DNA from 2 places in the Psychrosphaera aquimarina genome. Region 2 is predicted to be linked to the other one. Evidence: predicted binding sites of a transcription regulator. Region 2 holds the regulator's gene; the other holds the start of a gene.
The links. The regulator NrdR, encoded in region 2, represses ribonucleotide reductase genes. The targets are predictions, from matches to a motif close to AAACACNANATNTNGTGTTT.
Positions count from the first base shown of each region.

Region 1: a site for NrdR is predicted at 4,322-4,341, ahead of nrdA (class 1a ribonucleoside-diphosphate reductase subunit alpha). Genes of this name have one in related genera too.

Region 1 is NZ_JAWCUA010000001.1:243,550-253,472, reverse strand. Features, by position in the region: gene serC (3-phosphoserine/phosphohydroxythreonine transaminase) at 1-161, opposite strand, end outside; gene gyrA (DNA gyrase subunit A) at 398-3,079, opposite strand; gene ubiG (bifunctional 2-polyprenyl-6-hydroxyphenol methylase/3-demethylubiquinol 3-O-methyltransferase UbiG) at 3,359-4,075, shown strand; gene nrdA (class 1a ribonucleoside-diphosphate reductase subunit alpha) at 4,432-6,747, shown strand; gene nrdB (class Ia ribonucleoside-diphosphate reductase subunit beta) at 6,812-7,942, shown strand; gene speA (biosynthetic arginine decarboxylase) at 8,072-9,923, opposite strand, start outside.
Region 2 is NZ_JAWCUA010000007.1:92,849-102,771, forward strand. Features, by position in the region: gene ribH (6,7-dimethyl-8-ribityllumazine synthase) at 1-273, opposite strand, end outside; gene ribBA (bifunctional 3,4-dihydroxy-2-butanone-4-phosphate synthase/GTP cyclohydrolase II) at 422-1,531, opposite strand; gene RT723_RS07065 (riboflavin synthase) at 1,570-2,211, opposite strand; gene ribD (bifunctional diaminohydroxyphosphoribosylaminopyrimidine deaminase/5-amino-6-(5-phosphoribosylamino)uracil reductase RibD) at 2,215-3,381, opposite strand; gene nrdR (transcriptional regulator NrdR) at 3,424-3,927, opposite strand; partial or broken gene glyA (serine hydroxymethyltransferase) at 4,070-5,327, opposite strand; gene RT723_RS07085 (KAP family P-loop NTPase fold protein) at 5,596-7,095, opposite strand; gene ettA (energy-dependent translational throttle protein EttA) at 7,408-9,087, shown strand; gene RT723_RS07095 (PilZ domain-containing protein) at 9,223-9,582, shown strand; gene radA (DNA repair protein RadA) at 9,693-9,923, opposite strand, start outside.

The DNA of each region.
Region 1 (9,923 bases), on a different contig from region 2:
TGAATTGCTTGATCATAGACTTCGATATAAACCTTGCTTCTGTGACTTAATTCCATCACAGAACAACCTGTATTATTCCAATCTCTAAATTCAGATTGAGCTTTGATCATTACTTCATCAGGAAGTTTGGCAGGACCTGCGCAAAAGTTATATACCGTCATCTTGTTCTCATTTATTGGTGCTATTTGTTGTGGAGATTTGAAAAATATTATTATGATTTATTTCAAATTGAATATTTACTCTAACCCGTAACATATATTCACTCAATTGATATTTATGCAACTTTGTCATTAATTTTAGTAAAGATTAAATTTGATTGTTATTCCATCTTGAAGTGGTTAATAAACAGGCACAAAAAAAGGCTCCGTAGAGCCTCTTTATCATGTTAAGCGTTTAATTAACTTTCATCGCTTTCATTGTTAGTGTCGTCTTCTAGTTCTATAGAGTCAGTTTCTGAAGGTGTAACAACCTCTTCACCTTCTACATCACCAGCAACAACTTCAGGTTCAATAACATTACCATCTTCATCCAATAATAATGTTTCGTCTTCTTCAATCTCTTCAATACGTGCTAGAGCGACAACGTTTTCACCTTCAATTGTTCTGATCAAACGTACACCTTGTGTATTTCGACCAACAACTGAAACTTCATCAACTTTAGTACGAACTAAGGTACCTTTATCACTAATGATCATAATTTCATGATTATCTGCAACTTGTGTTGCACCAACAACCAATCCATTTCTTTCACTAACTTTAATTGATACAACACCCTGTGTTGCACGGCTCTTAGCTGGGTAATCCGCTTGAGGAGTACGTTTACCAAAGCCATTTTCAGTAACGGTTAAGATATTACCTTCAGCGTCTGGAACAATTAACGATACTACTTTAGCGTCTTCAGTTAATTTGATACCACGAACACCCGTTGCAGTACGTCCCATAGAACGAACTTGGCTTTCATGGAATCGAACCACTTTACCGTTTTGTGAGAACAACATGATTTCATTCTCACCATTGGTAATAGATGCACCAATCAGTTTATCACCGTCGTTAAGACCTACGGCAATAATACCGTTAGCTCGTGGACGAGAATATTCTGTTAACGCTGTTTTCTTAACCGTACCGTTGGCTGTTGCCATAAATACAAACTTATCAGCTTCATATTCTTGTACAGGTAAAATAGTAGTGATCTTCTCATCAGCATCTAAAGGCAATAAATTGATGATTGGACGACCACGAGACTGTCTGCTGGCTAAAGGTAATTGGTATACTTTCAACCAATACATACGACCTTTATCAGAGAAACATAGAATAGTGTCATGGGTGTTGGCCACTAAGAGTTTTTCAATGAAATCTTCATCTTTCATCTTAGTCGCAGATTTACCACGACCACCACGACGTTGTGCTTGGTAATCAGTTAACGGTTGATATTTACAGTAACCTTCGTGAGAAAGTGTTACCACAACATCTTCTTCATTAATAAGATCTTCAAGGTTTATATCGTGTGATGCATCGCGTATTTCAGTACAACGTTCATCACCATATGTTTCACGTATCACGGCTAACTCTTCACGAATAACTTCCATTAATCGTTCTGGGCTACCTAAAATGTATAACAGTTCAGCAATTAGCTCTAAGATCTCACCGTATTCAGCAAGTATTTTCTCATGTTCTAGACCTGTTAATCTGTGTAAACGCAACTCTAAGATGGCTTGAGCTTGTTGCTCAGTCATATAATAGACACCATCACGAATACCAAACTCGGGCTCTAACCACTCTGGACGTGCTGAGTCTTCCCCTGCTTTTTCAAGCATGGCTGCAACATTCCCTAAAGGCCAACCTTGCGCAACTAACTTAACTTTTGCTTCAGCTGGTGTTGGAGAATCTTTGATTAATGCAATGATTGGATCTATGTTCACCAACGCAATTGCTAATGCTTCTAATATATGGGCACGGTCACGCGCTTTACGGAGATCAAATACCGTACGACGGGTAACAACTTCACGACGGTGAGATAAAAATGCTTCAAGCATTTCTTTTAACGTGTGAATTTTTGGCTGACCATGTGTTAATGCAACCATATTCATACCAAACACAGTCTGTAACTGAGTCAATGAATATAATTGGTTTAAAATAACTTCTGACGGTTCACCACGTTTGATTTCTATAACAATACGCATACCGTCTTTATCAGACTCGTCACGTAATGCCGTAATGCCTTCTACTTTTTTATCTTTAACTAACTCAGCAATTTTCTCGATCAATCTTGCTTTGTTAACTTGATAAGGAATTTCAGTAACAATAATGGTGTCTTTACCATTCGCTTCATCAGTTTCGATAGTGGCTTGTGCACGGATATATACTTTACCGCGACCGGTATTATAAGCATCTATAATACCTTTACGGCCATTGATGATCGCGCCTGTTGGAAAATCAGGACCAGGTATATGCTCCATCAACTCTTCAACAGTAATATCTTCGTTATGTGACAAAGCAAGTGTGCCGTCAATAACTTCGCGTAATGAATGTGGCGGAATGTTTGTCGCCATACCAACAGCGATACCAGAAGAACCATTAACTAATAAGTTAGGCACTTTTGTTGGTAAAACAACTGGAATGTGTTCTTGACCATCGTAGTTTGGAACAAAATCTACCGTTTCTTTTTCTAAATCAGCTAACAATTCATGAGCTAACTTTTCCATACGAATTTCGGTATAACGCATGGCTGCTGCAGAATCACCGTCAACTGAACCGAAGTTACCTTGACCATCTACTAATGTATAACGTAATGAAAAAGGCTGTGCCATACGTACAATGGTATCGTATACCGCACTATCGCCATGTGGGTGATATTTACCAATAACGTCACCAACTACACGTGCAGATTTCTTATAAGGTTTGTTCCAGTCATTTTTTAATTCGTTCATCGCAAATAATACGCGACGATGAACTGGTTTTAATCCATCTCGTACGTCTGGTAACGCACGGCCAACGATTACACTCATGGCATAATCTAGGTAACTGGTTTTTAATTCTTCTTCAATATTAATAGGACTAATATTATCAGTATGATCTGTCATAAACGCACTATTCCCTGCAACTACTTAAAGTAAGTTTTTATTAGTATGGATCTTGCTCGCGATTGTAACACATTCGTATCGTCACGCTAGTGCAATTTCAGCGTCTTTATTGGCTACCCTATGCAAAATGATTAAAAATTGTTTATTCGCCCTTTGTGACCACTGTATTTGCGTTTTAATTGAACAATCACTTTTATTTCATCTATCTTTATTTTTTTATGACTCATATAATCACATTAATTACCTTATATAAGTGGCACAAAATTTATGAGTTCTGATCTGAGTGAAAACACCAATGTCGATTCCAACGAAATTGACAAATTTAATTCCATTGCGGCTTCATGGTGGGATATGGAAGGTAGCTTCAAACCATTACATAAATTAAACCCTGTAAGAGTGTCTTATATTCAACAAATGGCAGGCTCAGTAGCCCATAAAGAATTGCTAGATATTGGTTGTGGCGGTGGTATTTTGGCTGAAAGTTTAGCTAAATTGTCTGCTAATGTTGTCGGTATCGATTTAGCACAAGATTCTTTAGATGTTGCCAAACTTCATGCATTAGAAGCTGGAGTGACAAACGTAAGATATCAAAACATCAACGCAGAAGACTTTAGCCAACAACATTATCAACAGTTTGATATTGTTACTTGCATGGAAATGTTGGAACACGTTCCAGACCCAGAATCAATCATTTGTGCCGCCGCAAATGCATGTAAACCAGGGGGGCGTGTCTTTTTCTCAACCTTAAATAAAACCGCTATAAGTTACTTATTAGCCATCGTTGGTGCTGAAAAAGTATTGAAGTTAGTACCCAAAGGCACACATGAATTTGAAAAGTTCATAAAACCGGCACAACTTATTCAGTGGGCCGAACGTTACGGTTTAAAAATCAGGGATGCAATTGGATTACATTACAATCCATTAAATGAACAGTTCACCTTAAAACCTAACATCGATGTAAATTACATTTTATATTTTGAAAAGTTAGATCAATAAGATTTTAATATAAGATTTCCATTGTTTTTTACTTGACTGCTCACTTTTTAATTCAGTACGTGAGAAAAAAATAATTTATAAAATGGACTTTTTTTCAATAAAATGTAGATTTTTTTAGCTCGTATTTACACTTTATTGTGTAGCGTTAGGAGCTACTTACAATACCAATTAATGCTCAATATTGAAGCGAAATTTGAGCTTGCATTCACACCTCATACACTCTATCTTGTGCCTAACAAACAAGTTAGGCACTACATGATGTGTTTTTAATCAAAAACACCCCTACATATAGTTGTCAACAAAAAACGATATTAAAGTCGTGCGCAAATAATAAAAATAAAGGATAAACTGGCCAGATGAATCAGAACCTATCTGTTAGTAAAAGAGATGGAGTTAAAGAACCTCTTGATCTAGATAAAATCCATCGCGTTATCACTTGGGCAGCCAAGGGTTTAGATAACGTTTCTGTATCTGAGGTTGAAATCAAATCTCATATTCAGTTCTATGATGGTATCAAAACTGAAGATATTCACGAAACGATCATAAAAGCTGCGGCGGATCTGATCTCTGAACAAACGCCAGATTACCAATATTTATCAGCGCGTTTAGCTGTATTCCATTTACGTAAAAAAGCGTATGGCCAATTTGAGCCACCACGTTTGTACAATCACGTAAAAGCAATGGTCGCAGACAAACGTTACGATGAACATTTGTTAGAAGACTTCACTGAAGCTGAATTTGATGAAATAGATAAATTTATTGTCCACTCACGAGATTTAGACTTTAGTTATGCCGCTGTTAAGCAACTAGAAGGTAAGTATTTAGTACAAAACCGCGTAACCGGTAAAATATATGAAAGTGCTCAATTTTTATATGTGTTAGTTGCGGCTTGTTTATTCGCCAAATACCCAAAAGAAACACGCTTAGATTACATTCAGCGTTTTTATGATGCGACGTCTAAATTCAAAATATCGTTACCAACTCCTATTATGGCGGGCGTCCGTACTCCTACTCGTCAATTTAGTTCTTGTGTATTAATAGAAGCTGGCGATAACTTAGATTCAATTAATGCGACAACTTCTGCCATAGTAAAATACGTAAGCCAACGTGCAGGTATCGGTATTAATGCCGGTAGAATTCGTGCTCTAGGTAGTGCAATCCGTAACGGTGAAGCATTCCATACAGGTTGTATTCCTTTTTACAAACATTTCCAAACGGCTGTTAAAAGCTGTTCTCAAGGTGGTGTTCGTGGTGGTGCTGCTACACTCTTTTACCCTTTATGGCATTTAGAAGTAGAATCATTACTTGTTCTAAAAAATAACCGTGGTGTTGAAGAAAACCGCGTTCGTCATTTAGATTATGGTGTGCAGTTCAACCGAACTATGTACCAACGCTTAATTAAAGACGAATACATTACTTTATTCAGCCCTTCTGACGTACCAGGTTTGTACGATGCTTATTTTGCTGACCAAGACCTATTTGAAGAGCTATACGTAAAATACGAACAAGATGAAAGTATTCGTAAGAAACGTATTAAAGCCGTTGAATTATTTACTTTATTCTTAAACGAACGTGCAAGTACAGGTCGTATTTACTTACAAAATGTTGATCACTGTAATACACACAGTCCATTTAATCCTGAGTTTGCCCCAGTACGCCAAAGTAACTTATGTTTAGAGATTGCTCTACCAACTAAGCCTTTACAGAATGTAAATGACGAAGAAGGTGAAATTGCTCTTTGTACATTATCTGCCTTCAATTTAGGTGCGATAGAATCTTTGGATGAACTTGAAGAGTTAGCACAATTAGCGGTAAGAGCCTTAGATAACTTATTAGATTACCAAGATTATCCGGTTCCCGCTGCGTTCAACGCAACAATGGGACGCAGAACATTAGGTGTTGGTGTTATTAACTTTGCTTATTATCTTGCAAAAAATGGTGCTAAATACTCAGACGGTAGTGGCAACAACTTAATTCACCGTACCTTTGAAGCGATTCAATTTTACTTATTAAAAGCATCAAACGACTTAGCGCAAGAGCGTGGTGCTTGCCCTAAATTTAACGAGACAACTTACGCTCAAGGTTTATTACCAATTGACACTTATAAGAAGTCTGTTGATGGTTATTGTGATGAACCTTTACATTTAGATTGGGAAACATTACGTACTGACATTGTTAAACATGGATTACGTAACTCTACATTGTCAGCATTAATGCCTTCTGAGACGTCATCTCAGATATCGAATGCGACAAATGGTGTCGAGCCACCACGTGGATTGATTTCGGTTAAATCAAGTAAAGATGGCGTATTAAAACAAGTAGTTCCTGAACTTGGCCGTTTACGTAATCAATATGAATTATTGTGGGATATTACTAGTAACGAAGGTTACTTACAGTTGTGCGGTATTATGCAGAAGTTTATCGACCAAACGATTTCGGCGAATACTAACTATGACCCAACAAAATACCCTGAGAACAGAGTGCCTATGCAACAGCTGTTAAAAGACTTGTTAACAGCCTATAAATACGGTTTAAAAACTTTGTATTACCATAATACACGAGACCAAGCTGGTATCAGTACTGGTGGTAAATCAGAGGCTACGGCTGCTAATCCAACCACAGTTGTTATCGAAGAAGATGACGATTGTGAAGGCGGCGCTTGTAAAATTTAGTCAGGGAATATGTATCCACGGTATCATTACCGTGGATAACTAAAGAATTAGAGAATAAAAAAATATGAAATACACCACGTTTAATCAAACTATCGTCGATGCGTTAAAAGAACCTATGTTTTTTGGTCAACCAGTAAATGTAGCTCGATACGATCAACAACGTCACAGCATTTTTGAAAAGTTAATAGAAAAACAACTTTCATTCTTTTGGCGTCCAGAAGAAATTGATGTTAGTAAAGACCGTGCTGATTTTCAGTCAATGACAGACAGCGAAAAACATATTTTTATTTCAAACTTAAAGTACCAAACGTTATTAGATTCAATTCAAGGCCGAAGCCCTAACGTTGCGTTATTGCCAATTACGTCATTGCCTGAACTAGAAACGTGGATTGAAACATGGTCTTTCAGTGAAACGATTCACTCTCGTTCATATACCCATATATTAAGAAACTTATTTACTGACCCAAGTGAAGTATTTGATGACATCGTTAGAAACGAAGAGATATTAAAACGTGCTTCTGACATTTCTAAATACTACGATGACTTAATTTTCTGTACTCAGTTATATCAAACACAAGGCCTTGGTGAACATGTGGTTGATGGTGTTACTTACAACATCACACTTAGAGAGCTTAAAAAGAAACTTTATTTAGCGGTAAACTCAATTAACGCATTAGAAGCGATTCGTTTTTACGTCAGTTTTGCTTGTACCTTTGCATTTGCTGAACGTGAAATCATGGAAGGTAATTCTAAGATCATTCGTTTGATAGCTCGTGATGAGAACTTACATTTAACCTCAACTCAACACATAATAAACTTGTGGGCAGATGGGCAAGATGATCCTGAAATGCAAGAGATCAGCATTGAGTGCTTCCAAGAAGCGAAACAAATCTTTGTTAATGCTGTTGACCAAGAAAAAGAATGGGCAAAATACTTGTTCAAAGACGGTTCTATGATTGGTCTAAATGAAGAAATATTATGCCAGTACGTTGAGTATATTGCTAATCACCGTTTGTCAGCCATAGGCATTCCAGCCATGTATGACATTAAGAGCAATCCTCTTCCTTGGATGAATAAGTATTTAGAATCTGACAACGTTCAAGTAGCACCACAAGAATCAGAAATTAGCTCTTACTTAGTTGGACAAATTGATTCTGATGTTGATGCTAGTGCGTTTGACGACTTTGAACTTTAGTCTATAAGTATTGAGATTCGAGTAGCGAGCTTCGTGTTAGGAGCTAGGGCTACGAGACATAAATAAAAAAGGTGATTTCAGAAATGAAATCACCTTTTTTATATCTATTATTTAACTTTACTATTTTGATTAGTGTTTATCGTCTGCTAAATATGTGTAATTACTTAAACAACCTTCATAAAAATCGGTAAGTTGAACACCCATCCTTGGTTTGATTAACCCTTGCGATACTTTTACATCAATCTCTTTTTTTATATTATTAGCTAGAATTTCAGAGCTATATTGCATAGTGGACAGAACATCACCCATATTTGAACCATGTACGACTTCTTCAATGTAATAGTCTTTAGGGTCGTCGTCATAACTATATATATGTACTTCATTTAACCGGCCAAATAAGTTATGCATGTCGCCCATAACGTCTTGATAAGCGCCCGTTAAAAATATGCCAACATGATAATCTTCACCTGTGTTTAGTTGATGTAGAGGCAATGTATTTGTCGAGCCATTAGATTCAATAAACTGATCTATCTTGCCATCACTATCACAAGTTATATCCACTAAACTTGCTATCTTGGTAGGTTTTTCTGACAAACGGTTGATTGGCACAATCGGTAATACTTGTTTAATGGCCCAGGAATCTATGGTTGATTGAAACACAGAGAAATTCACTAAGTACTGTGACGATAATAACGCGGGTATCTCCATTAACTGTTCTGGAATAAATTCCTCGCCAATTAAATGTTGATTGATCTTTTCCAGAGTTTGCCAATATAACGACTCCATTTTAGCCATGTCTTTTAAGCTAAGAACGCCTAAACTAAAAGCACTGACCGTTTGTGCTTTTACAGAGACTAAATCGTTATACATCTCTTGGTAATTTTCGCAATTAAGTTCTTGGGTAATATCGCGCAAATTACTGATTAAAATATGCTCATCTTGCTCAATACTGGTATCAAACTTGGTACTGTTGGGTTTGATTTCGCCAATCACTTTTGCAATAACACAAGAATGGTGAGCTGTGATCGCCCTGCCACTTTCACTGACGATATTAGGGTGTGGAATATCATACAAGTCACACGTTTGTTTGATGCCATAAACAATATCAACAATGTATTCTTCGGTAGAATAATTACATGACGAGTTATGTGTAGATTGACTCCCATCATAATCAACGGCTAATCCACCACCAACGTCAATATAAGATAATGGCACACCATATTTAGCTAAGTTCATATAAACCATGGAGGCTTCTTGTATTGCGTCTTTAACAGAGCGAATATCAGTTAATTGGCTTCCAATATGAAAATGCAACAATTTGACGCTATCAGCAAATCCCTGCTCTGTTAAATAATCAACCGCATTTAACATTTCAACATAACTCAAACCAAATTTAGCACGTTCGCCACTTGAGTTTTTCCACTTTCCTCTGCCTTTCACCATTAACTTACTGCGTAAACCTACGATAGGCATAACCCCCATCTCTTTCGCTATCCGCACCAAGGTTTTTAATTCATTAAATTTTTCAATTACAATAATGATTTTACGGCCAATCTGTTGCCCCAACAAAGCTAACTTAAAATACTCTTCATCTTTATAACCATTTAGAATGGTTAAAGACTCCTTGTTTGTGTTGTAAGCAAGTGCAGCCATTAACTCTGGTTTTGAGCCGGCTTCTAAACCGTAATTGAACTGTTTACCCGCACTAACCACCTCTTCTACCACTTCACGCATTTGATTAACTTTGATTGGGAATACCCCAAAGTACTGCCCTTGGTAGTCGGCATCATTTATAACATTTCGGAAAGTAAGATTTAGTGACTCTACCTGTGAACGGAGAATGTCGTGGAAACGAATAACCGCAGGAAACTGAATACCCGTTTCATTCATTTCTTCAACAATCTCTTGAATATTTATGGTGAGACTAGGTTGATGATGATCAGGCGTCGCTAATAAATCTCCATTAGCGCCGATAGAAAAA
Region 2 (9,923 bases):
ATCAAAATGTGGTGTACCACCACGAATGACCGCACCAATCGCAATAATTGCATCGTATTTGCCAGACTTAGCTATTTTTTTAGCGGCAACAGGAAGCTCATACGCACCAGGGACATAAACAACCGTAATATCTTCATCAGATACTTCACCGTGACGATCTAACGCATCAAGCGCTCCGTCTAATAAACTGTCCACTATAAAGTGATTAAAACGTGAAACTACAACAGCAAATTTTTTACCTGTAGCACGGAAGTTGCCTTCAATGATGTTCATTCGTAAACCTTTCTATTTTACTTAAAAAATTTTGCGCGATAATAACACAACAAAATCTTTGATGTTAGGGATAAGCTTTTTTATAGCCAATGAATTAAATATTAATCATCAGAAACGCACATTTAATCGTAACTGGTGAGTTATTTTTTTATTCACTTACGTATTCTGTCACTTCTAAGCCAAAACCAGATAATGCATGGTATTTCTTAGGTGAACTTAACAGTCGCATTTTTTTAACGCCTAATTGCGCTAACATTTGTGAACCAACACCAACATTACGTGATGTGCCCGTCCATTTAGCTGGGGCTAAGGTTTCACCTGAGTCTTCAGCTTCAAAGCGTTTCACTATATTAATAAGGTCAGCGGTATCTTCTTGTTTACCTAATAAGACAAACACGCCACCTTCTGCAGCAATTTTTTCAAGTGCACTGTCAATGGCATAACTTCTATTCACTGAACGGTCAGAAGACAAAAGATCACTAAACGTATTCTGTAAATGAACACGAACTAAAGGTGACTCTTGTTGTTCAATATCACCTTTAACCAAAGCAAAATGTACTTGCTCATCAATCGTGTCTTTAAAAGTATATAAATCAAATTCACCAAACTTAGTTGGTAGTTTACATTTAGCGATACGTTCAACTGTAGTTTCGTTTAAATTACGATATTCAATTAAATCGGCGATGGTACCAATTTTTAAATCATGTTTTTCTGCAAAGATCTCTAAATCTGGTCTGCGAGCCATAGAGCCATCTTCGTTCAAGATCTCAACGATAACACCCGCATCTATACGTCCAGCTAAACGAGCCAAATCAACTGCCGCTTCTGTATGACCTGCACGCGTTAATACGCCACCTTTTTTAGCAACCAGTGGGAATATATGTCCAGGCTGCACTATGTCAGACGGTTTTGGGTTTACCGAAACCGCAGCTTGTACTGTACGAGCCCTATCCGCCGCGCTAATCCCAGTAGTAACACCTTCGGCTGCTTCAATCGACACCGTAAAATTTGTGGCAAACTGTGCATTGTTATTATCTACCATTAATGACAAATTAAGCGCTATAGCTCTTTCTTCTGTCATTGGTAAACACACTAATCCACGAGCATGAGTTACCATAAAGTTAATATGTTCAGGCGTTAGCATGTCTGCTGCCATGATCAAATCACCTTCATTTTCCCTATCTTCATCATCCATCAAAATGACCATTTTGCCATGACGGATATCTTCTATTATTTCTTCAGGGGTATTTAATTTCATTTCTTCTACCAGAATCGTTTAAATCTAAAATGAAGGTTCTATTTCAAAAAACCTGACTTTGCTAACAAACCCATAGTGACGCCTTCGTCTGATTTGCTCACCAAACGCTCGACATAACGAGCGATTATATCAACTTCTACATTTACTGCAGCACCTACTGTTAAATTTTCCAAGGTGGTTTGAGCCGACGTATGCGGAACTATGGTTAACTTAAATTGTTGCACTTCGACTTCATTCACCGTCAAGCTTACGCCGTCTATGGTTATTGAGCCTTTTTTTACTATGTATTTTTTTATGTCATTGGGTAATTCAAACCATAAATCAATGGCACGACCGTTATTGATAACTTTTAATAACTTAGCTACCGTATCAACATGACCACTGACCATATGACCACCAAAACGCGTGGTTGGTAACATGGCTTTCTCAAGATTAACCATCTGACCATTTTTATAATGTGCAAATCCGGTATGTTTAATGGTTTCATTTGAAACATCGGCCACATAACCGTCATTTAGAAGTTCAACAACCGTCAAACAAACACCATTGGTGGCAATACTGTCACCTAACTTAACATCAGATAAATCCAGTTCACCGCTATTTACTGTAACTTGATAATCGCCGCCCTTTTTTACTAAAGAGCTGATCTTGCCTGTCGCTTCAACTATTCCTGTGAACACGGATTATTCCTCAGATTTCTTAAACTTAGAATTGTTAACATAACTTAGGCGCAGATCTTGGCCTAACTGAACAAGTTGTTTTAATTGCAAATCAATGACTTGCTCCATGGAACTAAATGGCCCTACAGGCATAACATCCTGCGCGTTTACTCCCATGATTTTAGGTGCGATATAAACCACTAATTGATCAAACAATTGTTGTTCAATTATATAGGCTGCTAACGTCGCCCCCGCTTCTACCCACAAGTTATTGATCTCATTAATACCACACCAATCTAACAAACGTGCAATATCAAACTTGCCTTTTGTCAGATCGTAAGGAATTTGAAGATATTTAACATTTGTCCGTTGGCTTTCTGGCATTGGGTCAGTGTCGTTTCTAACAATAACAATAGGTGTATTGTCATCAAATAATGCCAGCTTATCTTGCAACTTAGGGTCTAATTCACCACGACTGTCTAAAATTATTTTTATTGGCTGCCTAATTTCAGAAACGACGTCATTAAAAGGATACTGGAAATTGAGCTGTTCCTTACGCACATTTAATTTGGCGTTGTCGGCAATCACTGTTTTAGCAGTTGATAAGATGGCACATGAAGCCGCTCGATACGTTTGAACATCCGCCCTTGCTTGAGCTGAGGTGATCCATTTGCTTTGACCATTACCAAGCGCTGATTTTCCATCTAAAGAAGACGCCATTTTAACGGTTACAAATGGACGTTTACGTTCCATTCTAGATAAAAAACCTGTGTTAATGGCTCTAGCATCATCCTCTAATAACCCAAGTTTGACATCAACACCAGCCTGCATTAACAATAATATGCCTTTGCCCGCGACTAATGGATTTGGGTCTAACATGGCAACGACAACACGTTTGATGTTGGCGTCAATTAAACGATTTGCACAAGGTGGTGTTCGACCAAAATGACTGCATGGTTCTAAGGTTACATAAGCGGTTGCGTCGGTGGTTTGTTCCGGTGTTAAGTTTGCTAATGCGTTAACTTCAGCATGTCCGGAACCCGCTTTTTGATGCCAACCTTCGCCAATAATTTGGTTATCTTTAACAACCACGCAGCCCACATTTGGATTTGGGCTAGTGGAGAATCGGCCACTTTTAGCTAAATTAATAGCTCTAGCCATAAATTGGTGATCTGCTAGAGAAAAGCTCATAGAGTTATCTTAATAATCAAGGTTAAACCTTTTCTTAAACCGCTATCTAATCGAATAGCTTGGATTGAAGTTTGCTAAGTTCATTTTTTTATCCGCTTGTTGACCGATTTTAGCAATCTCTTCACCAAACTCTTTAATATCTTCAAATGAACGATAAACAGAGGCAAATCTTACATAAGCCACTTTATCCACTTGTACTAAACCATCCATGATTAAGTTACCAATAAATTCAGAGCTGACTTCTCGCTCGCCAGTCATTCGTATTTCTTTTTTGATGCTCAGTATTAATTGTTCAACTTGTTCTGTGCTGACAGGTCGTTTTTCTAGGGCTCGTAAAATACCAGCACACATTTTATCTTCATTAAATGGTTCACGTTTTCCGTCCCGCTTTACCACTTTAGGCATGACTAACTCCGCCCCTTCAAAGGTAGTAAAACGTTCATTACATAAATTGCACTCTCTACGGCGACGAACTTGTGAACCACCACCAACTAAACGGGAGTCAATTACTTTAGTTTCCGTTGCTGAACAAAATGGACAATGCATAAAAAAACCTACTAGTTATACGAGATGAAGTTGCTTGTTAATATAAATAAAGAAAAGAGTATTTTATATCAATAAAAAAGCCGCGAAAATCGCGGCTTAGTTTAACACAGCTAACAGGCTGTTTTCGAGCAACTATTTATGCTTATGCGTAAACAGGGAATCGAGCACAAAGGTCTTGTACTTTTGCTTTAACAGCTTGAATGTTTGCTTCGTCTTCAATGTTATCTAAAACGTCACAGATTAAGTTTGTTAACTCAACCATTTCGGCTTCTTTCATACCACGACGAGTAACCGCTGGTGTACCTAAACGTAAACCAGAAGTAACAAAAGGAGAGCGTGGGTCATTTGGCACAGAGTTTTTATTTACTGTGATAAATGCTTTACCTAATGCCGCGTCTGCATCTTTACCTGTCATGTCTTTAGCAATTAGAATCAACTAAGAACAAATGATTATGTGTGCCATTAGATACGATATCGTAACCACGAGACATCATCACTTCACACATTTTCTTAGCATTTATAACAACTTGCTTTTGGTATTCTTTAAAGTCAGGTTGTAACGCTTCTTTAAACGCCACTGCTTTTGCAGCAATAACGTGACATAAAGGACCACCTTGACCACCTGGGAATACAGCGCTGTTTAATTTTTTATAAACTGCTTCGTCACCACAACCAGAAATGATTAATCCGCCACGTGGACCGGCTAATGTTTTATGAGTTGTTGTTGTTACAACGTGAGCATGTGGTACTGGATTTGGGTATTCACCTGCAGCAACAAGACCTGCAACGTGAGCCATATCAACAAATAAGTACGCGCCAACTTCATCCGCAATTTTACGGAAACGAGCCCAATCAACAATACCTGAGTATGCAGAGAAACCAGCAATAATCATCGCAGGTTTATGTTCACGAGCTAGTGCTTCAACTTCTTCGTAATCTAATTCACCGGTTTCTTCATTAATGCCGTATTGAACTGCATTGTAGATTTTACCAGAGAAACTTACGTGAGAACCGTGAGTTAAGTGACCACCGTGCGCTAGGCTCATACCTAACACTGTATCGCCAGGATTAATTAATGCTTGGAATACCGCAGAGTTTGCTTGAGAACCAGAATGTGGTTGAACGTTAGCGTAATCAGAACCAAATAACTGGTTAGCACGATCGATAGCTAATTGCTCAGAAACATCAACATACTCACAACCACCGTAATAACGTTTGCCAGGGTAACCTTCAGCATATTTATTGGTTAATTGTGAACCTTGAGCTTCCATAACACGAGGACTACAGTAGTTCTCAGAAGCGATCAACTCAATGTGATCTTCTTGACGCTTAGTTTCTTGTTGAATAGATTCCCATAATTCTGGGTCAAAATCGGCGATATTCATATCACGAGTTAGCATATCCACACCTCGGCTAATTTAAGTCTCTAACAATGGTTAAAAGTTGAAGTTACAAAACAAAATTTGGCCGTATAATACGCGCAAATTAAAAAAAATAATATAGCCGGAGCATTAGAAATATTTATGATTTAGAACAATTAAGTATCGTGCGAATCGTTTATTTGGCTTTCGGGTTTTACAGCTATTAAATTATGAAACTTATAAGTATGCGTATGAGTTATTTATATGGTTATCAAAACATAGATTTAAGACAATCGTGCCTATGTTGTTATTCAATATGCCCTGATAATTCGATAACTTTTTGATGATCTTCCCAAAGCCAGTATTTATAATTTTCATTATTGAAATCCGATACTATTTTTATTAACAACTCTTTGCTTATATTATGCTTACGAGTATCTCTAAATAAATTTATTTTCGAGAAGTCAGTTGTTTGTAATGCCAACATTTCAACAGGACCATTGAAAAAATCGTTCGAGTAACCGTTCCCTTCATATTTAGTTTTTGATTTACCTAAACTGACGCAGCGAAACATTGAGCTAACAACGGACTCAACATTAAATTGACAATCCTCGGTATTAGTTCTAATAATAGGTACTTCAGTCTCAGTGTCATTTCTACGCTCTGTTAACCAAATTTTGTCTGAATGCTGCCCTATTAACCCTGCAATTAAGACCACCGAGTTTACAACAACGGGAGATTCTTCAGCTAATCTATTGATATAGTCCAAAGTTGCAAAATACCTACTTAGGACTTGGTCTATATCTCTTAACTCCATATCATTTGATTTAAATAAACAAGCGAACAGTTCTGCGTTGTCATAATGATTCTCATGATATGGATTTATAATTACGTTTGGATTGTTGTAATGAGTAAACCTATCTTCTGTCGTAGCCATATAATTCTCAATTGATACTTGTGGCAAATTAACTTTTCTATCAAAAAAACGGCGCAAATAATGTTTGGAGTCAAATTTTGAACCATATATAGATTGGATAGATTGCTCTAATACATCAGTGTTAGTTGATAATAGGAAAGTACAACCATTAGTTTCAAAAAAGTGTTTAACAACTTCTAATACCTCTACTGCATAAGTTGGCCGACATCTGTCTAATTCATCAATAATTATTATGATAGGGACTTTAAGATCATATATATCTTCCATAAACACTGACAGTGTTGTTATGTGTTCTTTAATATCTTTCAAAGCGATTACGGCTTCTATATGTAAGTCTTTAACTGAATCAATCAACTTTTTAGAATGACTTCTTGGATCAATATCAGGAGTAGCATCAAGAACTTTTGCGGTTGACGATGAAATTTTTGAAGATGCTGGTTCACCTGCAACTAAAGAAGCTGCAGCAAATGCTTTTAGACCAGTACTAAGGGACTTTTTTAAAGCATTTAATGTCCTTTTCGCCTTGGTACTAAGACTGTATTTATCTCTTGGAGCTTCTTTATCAAATACATTTTCTAATTGTTGAATTAACTCACTGCAGATAATAGCTAGAGGGTTGTTAGAAAAGTCACTCTCCCAAACGTCAAAGTAAACTACAGGGTGTTTCTCTTTAGCTAAGTGAGTATATAAGCGTCTAACGAACTGAGTCTTACCAGATCCAAATTGACCATTGAGGTTTATTACTCGACTACCAGATGTTAAATGTGAGGCTAAAAAAGTACCGTACTCCTCCCTCCCTGCTTTACAAGTGCCCCAATTGTAGATGTCTTTCCATTCATTATATTTGCTAGCGTGTGAGTAAACTTCCATATTCTTACTTTCTTGAGGATTTTATTAAAGATTAACTAGGTGAGCCATTTAGAGCAAGCCAAAATTCTAATTTAAATGTTTATTAGCTGACCTTTTAAAAGTAGATTAATTTAAACTAAAACCCTACATTTGAGACTTATTCTATTGGTTTTTCAATGTTTAATAGTTCGTCAATTACACCTTTATTAGTTGATCTTACAAGCCTTAATCCGATACCATCCTTAATACATTTGAATGGCTTATATAAACCATTCAACATTGCTAAATACTGGCAGTGAAACGAACATCCACTTTTATTTTTAAGGTCTCAATATGGCTCAGCCGTTACCAGATAAATTCATCATGTCGATGAACCGCGTTTCCAAGATTGTTCCACCGAAACGTACAATATTAAAAGACATTTCATTAAGTTTTTTCCCTGGCGCTAAAATTGGTGTTTTGGGTTTAAACGGGTCAGGTAAATCAAGCTTACTCAAAATCATGGCGGGTGTTGATACTGAATTTGAAGGTGAAGCAAAACTTCTTTCCGGCACCAAAGTAGGTTATTTGCCTCAGGAACCTCAACTTGATGAAAACCAAACTGTGCGTGAAGCGGTTGAAGAAGCAGTATCTGAAGTAAAAAATGCGATGGCGCGTCTTGACCAAGTTTATAGTGAATATGCTGAAGAAGGTGCTGACTTTGATAAACTGGCTAAAGAGCAAGGTCAATTAGAAGATATTATCAACGCTCAAGATGGCCACAACATCGATAATGTTTTAGAGCGTGCAGCAGACGCTTTACGTTTACCAGAATGGGACCAAAAGATTGCAGTTCTCAGTGGTGGTGAACGTCGTCGTGTAGCCTTGTGTCGTTTATTACTTGAAAAACCAGACATGTTATTACTTGATGAACCAACTAACCACTTGGATGCGGAATCAGTAGCTTGGTTGGAGCGTTTCTTACATGATTACTCAGGTACAGTTGTAGCCATAACCCATGATAGATATTTCTTAGATAATGTAGCTGGTTGGATTTTAGAATTAGACCGTGGCCACGGCATTCCTTATGAAGGTAATTACACCAACTGGCTTGAGCAAAAAGACGCACGTCTTGAACAAGAGAAACGTACCGAAAATGCCTTAGCAAAAACCATTAAACATGAGCTTGACTGGGTTCGCTCTAATCCCAAGGGACGTCAAGCAAAAAGTAAAGCCCGTATGGCTCGCTTTGAAGAATTATCAAGTAATGAAAACCAAAAGCGTAATGAAACCAATGAATTATATATTCCACCTGGGCCTCGACTTGGCGATAAAGTCATTGACGTTGAGAATTTAACTAAATCGTATGGCGATCGTGTCTTGATTGATGATTTAAGTTTCTCTATTCCTAAAGGCGCTATTGTCGGTATTATTGGCGCTAACGGCGCAGGTAAATCGACTTTATTTAAAATGCTTTCCGGCGCTGAAACCCCAGACTCGGGCACCGTCACCCTAGGTGAAACAGTAAAACTGGCCAGTGTTGATCAATTCCGTGACGATATGGAAGATTCTAAAACGGTTTATGAAGAAATATCGGAAGGCAGTGAACTGATCCAAATCGGTAATTATGAAGTACCAGCGCGCGCTTATGTGAGCCGCTTTAACTTTAAAGGCACCGATCAACAAAAAGTTATTGGTCAGCTGTCTGGTGGTGAGCGTAATCGTGTTCATTTAGCTAAGTTAGTTAAAACCGGTGGTAATGTATTATTACTCGACGAACCAACAAATGACTTGGATATTGAGACTTTACGAGCATTGGAAGAAGCGATTCTAGAATTCCCAGGTTGTGCTATGGTTATTTCACATGACCGTTGGTTCCTAGATAGAATTGCAACTCACATAATCGATTATCGCGATGAAGGTCAAGTGAGTTTCTTTGAAGGTAACTTTACTGAATATGACGAATGGTTGAAAAAAACCTATGGTGCAGCAGCGACTGAACCACATAGAATTAAATATAAACGTTTAAACTAATATTGTAATTTTATTTAATAATTAAAAGGGCTAACAGCCCTTTTTTATTACTTGCAATTTACGTTTTCTAGTTCCATGCTAACAAACACTATTTGTTCTTATAATTAAACTCAATTCAGCTAATAAGGTTTGACCATGGAAGATAATAGACGTTTTACTCGCATCATTTTTTCTACCCCTGCTCAATTAACCATACAAGGTCAAACTTTCCAGACCAGTTTGGTTGACTTGTCGTTAAAAGGCGCTCTAGTCAGTTATACACAAGAACTTGATGACTCGGTAAACAAATCATGTACTTTGTCATTTACCTTGCCAGACACAGAAATAGAAATAAACATTGAAGGGTCAATTACCCATGTTGAACATCATAATATAGGCATCGTCTGTTCTAAAATTGATTTGGACAGTGTGTCCCATTTAAAACGCTTAATTGCCCTTAACTTGGGCAATGAAGATATATTAGATAGAGAGCTTACAAGTTTAACTTACCCTTAAAATCGTTTGATCTTTGCCTGCTTTGCATCACAAAAATCAAACATTTAACGCCTAATATCTAACACTATGCTTGGTTATAAGCGCTTTCCATGTGTTTTTAGCTTTGATTTTTATAAATGCTCTAATGCTTCTGACAGTCTTGCTATACCAATAACTTTCATACCCGGTATGGCGTCTTTCGGCATATTAGCCTTTGGGACTATGGCTTTTTTAAAACCATGTTTTGCCGCTTCCCTCAGTCTTTCTTGTCCGCTAGGCACTGGGCGTATTTCGCCGGCTAACCCCACTTCTCCAAAAACGACTAATTCACGATCTAGCGGTTGATCTCTAAAACTTGAAAC